DNA from 3 places in the Bradyrhizobium sp. HKCCYLS3070 genome. Region 2 is predicted to be linked to each of the others. Evidence: riboswitches for the same ligand, from Rfam matches in the RefSeq annotation. Region 2 holds a riboswitch; each other region holds the start of a gene.
What was found. Region 2 has a riboswitch for S-adenosylmethionine ahead of metX (homoserine O-acetyltransferase MetX). Riboswitches for the same ligand answer to the same signal wherever they lie in the genome.
Positions count from the first base shown of each region.

Region 1: it holds a riboswitch for S-adenosylmethionine, as region 2 does, so the genes downstream of both, ACQR03_RS31465 (GNAT family N-acetyltransferase) here and metX (homoserine O-acetyltransferase MetX) in region 2, are expected to answer to the same signal.
Region 3: it holds a riboswitch for S-adenosylmethionine, as region 2 does, so the genes downstream of both, ACQR03_RS22035 (O-succinylhomoserine sulfhydrylase) here and metX (homoserine O-acetyltransferase MetX) in region 2, are expected to answer to the same signal.

Region 1 covers NZ_JBNPTI010000019.1:12,111-15,380, reverse strand. The annotation lists gene ACQR03_RS31470 (hypothetical protein) at 202-564, opposite strand; gene ACQR03_RS31465 (GNAT family N-acetyltransferase) at 884-1,354, opposite strand; SAM-I-IV-variant riboswitch at 1,400-1,509, opposite strand; gene ACQR03_RS31460 (energy transducer TonB family protein) at 1,699-2,178, shown strand; gene hyi (hydroxypyruvate isomerase) at 2,322-3,113, opposite strand; gene gcl (glyoxylate carboligase) at 3,148-3,270, opposite strand, start outside.
Region 2 covers NZ_JBNPTI010000024.1:92-3,361, forward strand. The annotation lists gene metW (methionine biosynthesis protein MetW) at 279-944, opposite strand; gene metX (homoserine O-acetyltransferase MetX) at 948-2,162, opposite strand; SAM riboswitch at 2,254-2,333, opposite strand; gene ACQR03_RS32920 (chorismate mutase) at 2,531-3,270, shown strand, end outside.
Region 3 covers NZ_JBNPTI010000007.1:145,134-148,403, forward strand. The annotation lists gene ACQR03_RS22030 (GDSL-type esterase/lipase family protein) at 1-229, shown strand, start outside; gene ACQR03_RS22035 (O-succinylhomoserine sulfhydrylase) at 305-1,513, opposite strand; SAM riboswitch at 1,590-1,669, opposite strand; gene ACQR03_RS22040 (2'-deoxycytidine 5'-triphosphate deaminase) at 1,782-2,888, shown strand; gene ACQR03_RS22045 (MATE family efflux transporter) at 3,019-3,270, shown strand, end outside.

The DNA.
Region 1 (3,270 bases), on a different contig from region 2:
TTTTTTTCCGCGGCTCCTCGGGCGCCGGCCTAGCGCAGCACATGGTGGTCAAAATCGAAGATGAAAAGACGCATTAAAGATGTCGGCTGTTCGTCCCGAACCGTCCAAACAGATGAAAGCTCGGCTCGCTTTCAGGTCTCGACCGGAGGCAGGCGACCAAGGTCCTCAATGGTTGCATTTGACCCGTACCGGAACTTACGCCTAGGTGCGCGGCGACACGAGCCAGTCACGCCAAAACTGCTCTTGTGCGGCAACTGAAGCAGGTACTACATCGGGACCTTCGGAAAATATATCGACGAGGTCTTCCCTTCGCGCGTGCCGCCCCATCGTCATCTTGTAGGCCTTGAGGCCCTGCCCCATATCCCTCGCCATTCCTGAAGGATATACGTTCAGGCTTGCTCCGTAGCAAAGTGGGATGAGACCATCTTGAGCTAATAGATTGCGAACATCGCAGAGAGCTTGGAAGAAGTCGGTTGCAGTGCTTTCAATGGTCTTATCTCGATATTCGCACCGAAGGCGACAATGCGCGCGCGCATGATCGCTTTCGTCAAACAGCATGAACATGGCCGTCTCGCCCTTGGTGCCGCCGAACAAGAGTATTCTGTTCCGTTCTTCCAAACCACACCCCCATTTCCGCAGGCACCGCTTCGAAAACTTCAATCAGCATACCAAGCCAGCGCAGCAATGTCGCCTGTTGTGAAGGGTTTCGGATGCCGGCCGCATAATTGGCGGCGCGGCATATTCGGGCGGCCGGCGTCCGAAAGCCTCCAAGGGAGGAAACCGCGCATGTTGAGCGGGCTGGCGCGGCAAGCGCTATGGGAATTTGAGCAATCTAAAAGCAGACTTGATCATCTATTCCTTGTCGGCACATCGCCCTCGACGATCATTTCGTCAGCCATCTCTCGAAGTACAAATTGATCGGGTTGGAAACGTAAGGGCCATACGCTGGGCAAGGAACGAACCCCTTCGCCCGATAGAGCCTCTGGGCATCGGGAAGAAATTCCGTGGTTTCCAACCGCAGAACCGGCAGCTTGGCGGTCAGTGCCGCTTCCACGACGCGCGTCAAGAGCCTGCTGCCTATTCCAGTTGTCCGAACCTCGGTGACGACATACATGCGCTTCACCTCTCCGGTACCATCCGCGAACACCTGCAGCCCCGCACAGCCAACGGCTTGTCCGGCAATCCGCGCGATAAACATTTGCGTGTCGTCGTGCGCTAGCCGATCAATTGGAGAGCCGTGATTCCTTTCCACCCCGCAGACCTTGTTTAAGAAATCGTCCAGCGCGGTTACGAGGTCAATCAGGTCCTGGGACCTTGCATCGGCCGGCTCAATTTCGATTCTATCGACAGTCATTCTCGTCCCCTTCTTCGAAGAGAGGAGCGCATGACGCCGTGGTGGCTTGTCCCGTTTAGTTGCCGGACCGGCCACATCTTCTTCCGAAGGAAGAAAGCCACCTTGCTCGGGGAGCAGGTTGGCGCTGGGCGTCGGCCCAACTCTTGATGTTGGAGTTGACGATAGCGGGCACTATCGAGCTTGGCAAGCACGCCCCAGTTTGAGGAACAACGCGCGGCCGCTCCTGGCCCAACGCGGACCTTTTCAGCCGACGCTGGCGACGTACGAGACGGGCACTTCGCGCAACTGCGCCATACCGGCAATTTTTGGTTGTGAATTATCTTCGCGTGTGATGAAATTTCCCTATGAACGCTAGAAGTCCTTCGCTGGCCGGTCTGTTCGTACTGCTACTGGCTTCGGCGTCTTTCTCATATGCGCAAACAGAAAGTGTCGGCGCTCAGGCAAGCGCTCGCGAAGCGTGGAAAAAGAAGATTGTAATACTGCTAGTGAGCAAGAGAACGTTTCCGCCAGGGGCGGCCGGTCAAAGTGGCACGGCCAAGGTCAAGTTTGTCATTGATCGGCAGGGGAAACTGATTTCCAGAGAACTGGTGGAAAGCGCCGGCTCCGAACTACTCGATACGGCGGCCCTAAGTATGATTGAGCGAGCGGAACCATTTCCGGAGCCGCCCGCAGAGATGAGCGACGATAGCTTCACCTTTACGGTCCCCATCAACTTTGCCAACAGGAAGCAGTTGCCTTGGGCAGGCGGACAATGGCCTGCCGAGTGGGTCGACGAGCAGAAGAAGATTGACACAAAAATTCACGGCATCTGTCGTGGCTGCTAAGGCATGAGTGAAACTCACGCGCTACAACACTGAAGCTGCGCCATCCTGTAGCGCTCGATGCAATCCATAAGCCTCGCGTGAAGGGACCGGAGCGGCGGCATCTTCCTCGGCGGCCAACCCGGGCTGAATGGCACGTAGTAAACTCAGTTCGCGGGAACGATCGCCCGGTCCGTCAGCCAGCCAAGTCCCTCCGCGGTCGTCGTCTGCGGCTTGTACTCGCAGCCGATCCAGCCGGGATAGCCGATCGCATCGAGGTGGCGGAACAGGAAGGCGTAGTTGATCTCGCCGGTGCCGGGCTCGTGGCGGCCCGGATTGTCGGCGAGCTGGATGTGGGCGATGCGGGCGAGATGCTTCTGCATCGTGCGGGCGAGATCGCCCTCCATGATCTGCATGTGGTAGATGTCGTACTGGACGAACAGATTATCGGACTCGACCTCCGAGATCAGCTGAAGCGCTTGTGCCGTGCGGTTGAGGACAAAGCCGGGAATGTCGAGCGTGTTGATCGGCTCGATCAGCAGCTTGATCCCCTGCGCTTTCAGTGCGGTCGCGGCGAAGCGCAGGTTGCGGACCAGCACCTGGTTGAGCTCGCGCGGATCGGCATCGTCGGGCGCAATGCCGACGAGGCAGTTGAGCTGGCGGCAATCCAGCGCCTTCGCATACTCGATGGCGCGGCGAACGCCGTCGCGGAATTCATCGACACGATCCGGCAGGATCGCGATGCCGCGCTCGCCCGCGGCCCAATTGCCGGCGGGCAGATTGTGCAGCACCTGCGTCAGCCCGTGACGCGCGAGCTGCTCGCGCAGCTCGGCCTTGTCGAAATCATACGGGAACAGGTATTCGACGCCGCCGAAGCCGGCCGCCTTGGCGGCGGCGAAGCGGTCGAGGAACGGCAGCTCGTTGAACAGCATCGTGAGGTTGGCGGCAAAGCGCGGCATGTCATGGGTCCTCGACTGAGTGCGATGGCTGCGGTCAGGCCGGCTGCAAGGTGCGCGCCGGCTCGGCCGGCGTCTCGTCGACCGGCAGATCGAGCACCTCTTCGAACTCCACGACGTTGTCGATCTCGGTACCCATCGCGATGTTGGTGACGCGTTC
Region 2 (3,270 bases):
TGTGGTTCCTGCCGCCTGCATTTTTTCCGCAGGCGGGCCATGGGTGCGGCCAGCATCCGGCCTTCCCTGCGCCTCTTCGTTATCGGAGGCAGGACTAATGCAAAGCTCGGGTGTAGACGCACCGCGGGAACGCAGCACTTTGTATCAACCGCTCTCGGCTCTTTGAAAAGTAAAAACCGCCAACCCCAAGCTCGTCATGGCCGGGCTTGTCCCGGCCATGACGTGGAGAGAGCGAGCCATCAACTTAGACCGCGCCCCGCTGCAGCAGCGAGCGCGCTCTACCGCCCCTTCTCCGCCCTGCTCAGCAGGAACACGCCCTGCTCGCCGAACATGTTCCAGAACCACCAGGGCATCGCGACGCGCAAGGGACGGCCGTAACTATCAAGCGCGACGGCGCGCTCCATCTTGACGCCGATCTCATCGCAGAGCTGCACGAAGTCCTTGATGGTGCAGAAATGGATGTTCGGCGTGTCGTACCAGGTGAAGGGCAGATTGTCGGTTCGCGGCATGTGGCCGCCGACGAGCAGTTGCAGGCGCAGCCGCCAGAAGCCGAAATTCGGAAAGGTGACGATGGCGCGACGGCCGATGCGCAGCAGATTCTCCAGCACGACCTTGGGCTGCCGCGTCGCCTGCAAGGTCTGCGACAGGATCACATAGTCGAACGCATCGTCGGGATAGTCGACGAGATCGGTGTCGGCGTCGCCCTGCACCACCGCGAGCCCCTTGGCGACGCAATGATTGACGCCCTCGCGCGACAGCTCGATGCCGCGGCCGTCGATGCCGCGGCTCTCCAGCAGCTGCAAGAGATCGCCGTCGCCGCAGCCGATGTCGAGCACCTTGGAGTCGCGCTCGACCATGCCGGCGACCAGCAGATGATCCGGCCGATAGGCCAGCACCTCGCCGCCGGAAAAGCCGTTCAGCGGCAACACGCCCTGCATGCTCATGGCTCAGCCTCCGTTCGCGGCGTTGAGGCCGCGCGCCTTGCCGGCGGAATCGAGAAAGGCGCTGGCGATCTCGAAGAACTCGGGGACGTCGAGCAGGAACGCGTCGTGCCCCTTGTCGGTCTCGATCTCCGCGAACGACACCCGCGCGCTGGAGGCATTGAGCGCATGCACCAGCGCCCGCGATTCCGCGGTCGGAAACAGCCAGTCGCTGGTGAAGGACACCACGCAGAAGCGGGTCTTGATGCCGCGGAACGCCGCCGCCAGCACGCCGTCATGATCGACGGCGATGTCGAAATAGTCCATCGCCCGCGTCAGATAGAGATAGGAGTTGGCGTCGAAGCGCTCGACGAAGGACGAGCCCTGATAGCGCAGATAGCTCTCGACCTGGAAATCGGCGTCGAACGAGAACGTCGGCAGTTCGCGGTCCTGCATGCGGCGGCCGAACTTGCGATGCAGGGCGGCATCCGACAGATAAGTGATATGCGCGGCCATCCGTGCCACCGCGAGGCCGCGATGCGGATGAGTGCCCTTGTCGCCGTAGCGGCCGTGGTCCCAGTCGGGATCGGCCATCACGGCCTGGCGGCCGAGCTCGTGGAAGGCGATGTTCTGCGCCGAGTGCCGGGTGGCGCAGGCGATCGCGAGATTGGCGAACACGCGGGTGGGATAGGCCACTGTCCATTGCAGCGCCTGCATGCCGCCCATCGAGCCGCCAACCACGGCGAACAACGTGTCGATGCCGAGATGATCGATCAGCATCGCCTGCGCGCGCACCATGTCGGGGATGGTGATGATCGGGAAATCGAGCCCCCACACCTTGCCGGTGGCGGGATTCAGCGAGGCCGGGCCGGTCGAGCCCATGCAGCCGCCGATCACGTTCGAGCAGATGATGAAATAACGGCTCGGGTCGAGCGGGCGGCCAGGGCCGACCAGCGTCTCCCACCAGCCGGGCTTGCCGGTGACGGGATGGCGGTTGGCGACGTGCTGGTCGCCGGTCAGGGCGTGGCAGACCAGGACCGCGTTGGACCTGTCGGCGTTGAGTTCGCCATAGGTCTGGTAGGCGATCTGGAACGGCGACAGGTCGACGCCGCAATCGAGCCTGAGCGGCTTGTCAGCGCCGAACTGCGCGACCAGCGAGCTCGGATGATCGACCTCGTGCGAGCGCTCTTCGGGCGCAATCGTGCGCAGCGCGGAGGTGGGTTTCGGCGTCAGGCCTGTCATGTCTCTCACCCCGGCCATCCGGCAAGGGCTCCCGAACCACGTGACATATCAGGCCATGAAAAACCCGGCCTGAACTGGGGTTCGGCCGGGATCGATAACGTCCCCGGCCTGTTTAGCGAGTTTTTTAACGTGGCTGCAAGCCGGCCGGCTCAAATGACCACGGAACAGGCAGAAACTAGTCCCGCGGGCGCTCCGCGTCAAGGCAAGCTGGGGTTGACCGCCGATCGGGCGCCCCACGGCTGCAAACCAGCCAAGCCTAGGCGGCACAAGGTAAACTTGCTGTTGCGCGCGTCTCCCGCATCGGAGAGAACGACATCCGTTCCAGTCGGCCGCACGTTAACCGGTGGCCTGCGAAGAGTGACCAGCCCATGTCCAACCCACCGCCTGCCCCGCCTTCGCTTGCCGATTTGCGCAAGGAGATCGACGCGATCGACGAGCAGGTCCATCAGCTCCTGATGAACAGGGCCGACATCATCGACCGGCTGATCAAGGTCAAGAAGACCCAGGAGGTCGGCTCGGCATTCCGGCCGGCGCGAGAGGCCGACATGATGCGGCGCCTGGTGCAGCGCCATCGCGGCATCCTGCCGCTCGACACCGTCGAGGGCATCTGGCGCGTGATCGTCTCGACGTTCACTTACGTGCAGGCGCCGTTCTCGGTTCACGCCGACGTGTCGGTCGGCGAATCCGCGATGCGCGATTCCGCCAGGTTCCATTTCGGCTTCGTGGTGCCTTATGTCGCCCATTTCAGCGCCCAGGCCGCCGTCGAAGCCGTGGCGCGCTCGAAGGGCGATCTTGCGCTGGTGTCGACGACATCGGGGCATACGCCGTGGTGGATCACGCTCGAGCCCGTGGGCGCGCCGAAGATCATCGCCCGGATGCCGTTCATCGAGCGTGCCGACCATCCGGCGGCGCTGCCGGTGTTCGCGGTGTCGCGGGTCGCCGACGACGCGCTCGTGCTGGAGGTCGAGACCTGGAGCATCCGCGTCTCCGGCTGGAATGCGCAGGTGTCGCGCGCGCTGTCGCCGCTGGCCGACGTGGTCGCAGTGCCCGATACCGCCTTCGACGGCGCCGCGCTGCTGGTGTCGATCGAGGCGCCGTCGAACCTCGA
Region 3 (3,270 bases), on a different contig from region 2:
CGAGCTGCATCACGCCGGCATCTTCCCGCGCTTCGAGGTGATGCGCGACTGGCACGAGCGCCAGGCGATCCCGATCAACGAGTTCGTGATCTCGGACGGCCTGCACATGAGCGATTGGGGCTATGCCTGCTTCGCCCAGTTGCTCGGCGACGACATCATCCGCTCGGTCGGCCAGGTCAAGCTCGGCATCAACGCACCGGCCGAGGTGCCGACCTATCGGCCGATGTGATCAGAAGCGAGTAGGGAATGGCGAGTAGCGAATAGGGAAGAGATCCACTACTCGCTACTCCCTATTCGCCATTCGCTACGCCGCCCGCAGGGCGGCGTCCAGATCCTCGATCAGATCGTCGGCATGCTCGAGTCCGGCGGAGAAGCGGATGAAGCCCTCGCTGATGCCGAGCTCGGCGCGCGCCTCCGGCGTCAGCCGCTGATGCGTCGTCGTCGCCGGGTGCGTGACCAGCGTCTTGGCGTCGCCGAGATTGTTGGAGATGCGCGCGAGCTTCAGGCCGTTGAGCGTACGGAACGCAGCCGCCTTGCCGCCCTTGACCTCGAAGCCGACCAAGGTCGAGCCGGCGCGCATCTGCTTGCGCACGGTCGCCGCCTGCGGGTGGTCCGCGCGGCCCGGATAGATCAGCCGCGAGATCTTCGGATGCGCGGCGAGGAAGTCAGCCACTTTCGCCGCCGTCTCGGTCTGCGCGCGCACGCGCACCGCCAGGGTCTCCAGACCCTTGAGCAGAACCCAGGCGTTGAACGGCGAGATCGACGGGCCGGTCTGGCGCATGAAATTGTGGATGTGCTCGGCGATGAACGCCTCCGACGACAGGATCACACCGCCGAGGCAGCGGCCTTGGCCGTCGATGTGCTTGGTCGCGGAATACACCACGACGTCAGCGCCGAGCGCGAGCGGGCTCTGCCAGATCGGGGTGGCGAACACGTTGTCGACGATCAGCCGCGCGCCATGGGCGTGCGCGATCTCGGCGATGGCGGGGATGTCCATCACGTCGAGCGTCGGATTGGTCGGGCTCTCCAGGAAGAACGATTTGGTGTTGGGTCTGACCGCCTTCTGCCACTGGGCGAGGTCGAGCCCATCGACCAGGGTCGACTCGATGCCGTAGCGCGGCAAGAGATCCTCGACCACGTAGCGGCACGAGCCGAACAGCGCCTTGGCCGCGACGACGTGGTCGCCGGCACGGAGGGGAGCCAGGATTGCCGTGGTGACCGCGGCCATTCCGGTTGCGGCCGAGCGGCAGGCCTCGGCGCCCTCGAGCTCGATCATGCGGCGCTCGAACATCGCCGTGGTGGGATTGGAGAAGCGCGAATAGATGAAGCCGGGATCCTCGCCCTTGAAGCGCGCCTCGCATTCCTCGGCGGTGGCGTAGACGAACCCTTGGGTGAGATAGAGCGCCTCGGCGGTCTCGCCGAATTCGGAGCGCAAGGTGCCGGAATGCACCAGCCTCGTTTCGGGACGATAGTGGGCGAACGACGCCGGCGCCTTCGCGGGGGACTTCGACATGTGACCTCCATCGTGGCCACCGCCTTGAGCGATGGGCACAAAAAAACCGGCCTGGGACAAAACCTCAAGGCCGGGATCACATTCGTCCCCGGCCTGTTTAGCGACTTATTTTACGTGGCTGCAAGCCGGCCGGCTCAAATCACCACGGGATAAGTCGTGCTCATAGTCGCAACCGGCCTTTCCGTCAAGCCAGCCATCGGATAACCGGTCAAAAGACCCTATATTGGCTCCATAAGCCGCCGTTCCGGCGCCTGCAAAGGATCAGGTCTTGCCGTTTTCGCTCAGCCCCGACGCCCACGGCATCCTCCCCGATCGCATGATCGTGGCGATGACGGAGGCTGGCCTGATCATCCCCGAATATGATTTCGTCGAGAGCCAGATCCAGCCGGCGAGCCTCGATCTGCGGCTCGGCGACGTCGCCTATCGCGTGCGTGCGAGCTTCCTGCCCGGGCCGGGCGCGACGGTCGCCGAGCGCATCGACGAGCTCAAGCTGCACGAATTCGCACTTGCCGACGGCGCGGTGCTGGAGACCAACTGCGTCTACATCGTGCCGCTGTTGGAGAGCCTGGCGCTGCCCAAGGACATCGTCGCGGCCGCCAATCCGAAAAGCTCGACCGGGCGGCTCGACGTGTTCACCCGCGTGATCGCCGACGGCACGCGACGCTTCGACATGATCGGCGCGGGCTATCACGGCCCGCTCTATGCCGAGATCAGCCCGAAGACGTTCCCGGTCCTGCTGCGCGAGGGCTCGCGCCTGTCCCAGGTTCGCTTCCGCTATCGCGACGCGGTCCTGTCGGAGGACGAACTGATCGCGCTGCACCAGGCCGAGCGACTGGTGGATCGCGACGATGCCGATCTCACCGGCGGCGTCGCGCTTTCCGTCGACCTGTCCGGCAGCAATGCGAACGGATATGTGGGCTATCGCGCCAAGCGCCACACCGGCGTCGTCGACGTCGACCGCCGCGCCGGCTATCCGGTCGAGGAGTTCTGGGAGCCGATCAAGGCACGTACCGACGGCAGCCTCATTCTCGATCCCGGCGAGTTCTACATCCTGGCCTCCAAGGAGGCCGTGCAGGTGCCGCCGGACTACGCCGCGGAGATGGTGCCGTTCGATCCGCTGGTCGGCGAATTCCGCGTCCACTATGCCGGCTTCTTCGATCCCGGCTTCGGCTATGCCGGCGCCGGCGGGCAGGGCTCGCGCGCGGTGCTCGAGGTGCGCTCGCGCGAGGTGCCGTTCATCCTCGAGCACGGCCAGATCGTCGGCCGTCTCGTCTACGAGAAGATGCTGGCGCGGCCGAATGCGATGTATGGCAGCCGCATCGGCTCCAACTACCAGGCCCAGGGCCTGAAGCTCTCCAAGCATTTCCGTCTCTGAGCGCGGCTGCGTCTGCCGCGCACCCCCAATGCGCCTGCCGCACAGGGCGCGCGCCAGCGCCGTGCTAGGAAAGCGAGAGCAATCGAACGATAACACGGCCGCGGCCTGCGCGGCCGAGCGGGGAGCTGAGATGTCCGAGATCGGCCTGGCCGACAATCCGGTCGGCGAGGGGCGTGCGTTGCCGCCCCCCGAGAAGCCGGTCCGGAATAAGCTCGTCGACGGACCCATCCTGCGCACCCTGCTGTCGCTGGCCTGGCCCAACATCATCGCGAACACGGCCGGCACCTGCGTCGTCATCGCCGAGACCTCCTATATCGGCCGGCTCGGTATCGAGGCGCTGGCGGCGATGGCGCTGGTGTTTCCGCTGGTGATCCTGACCATG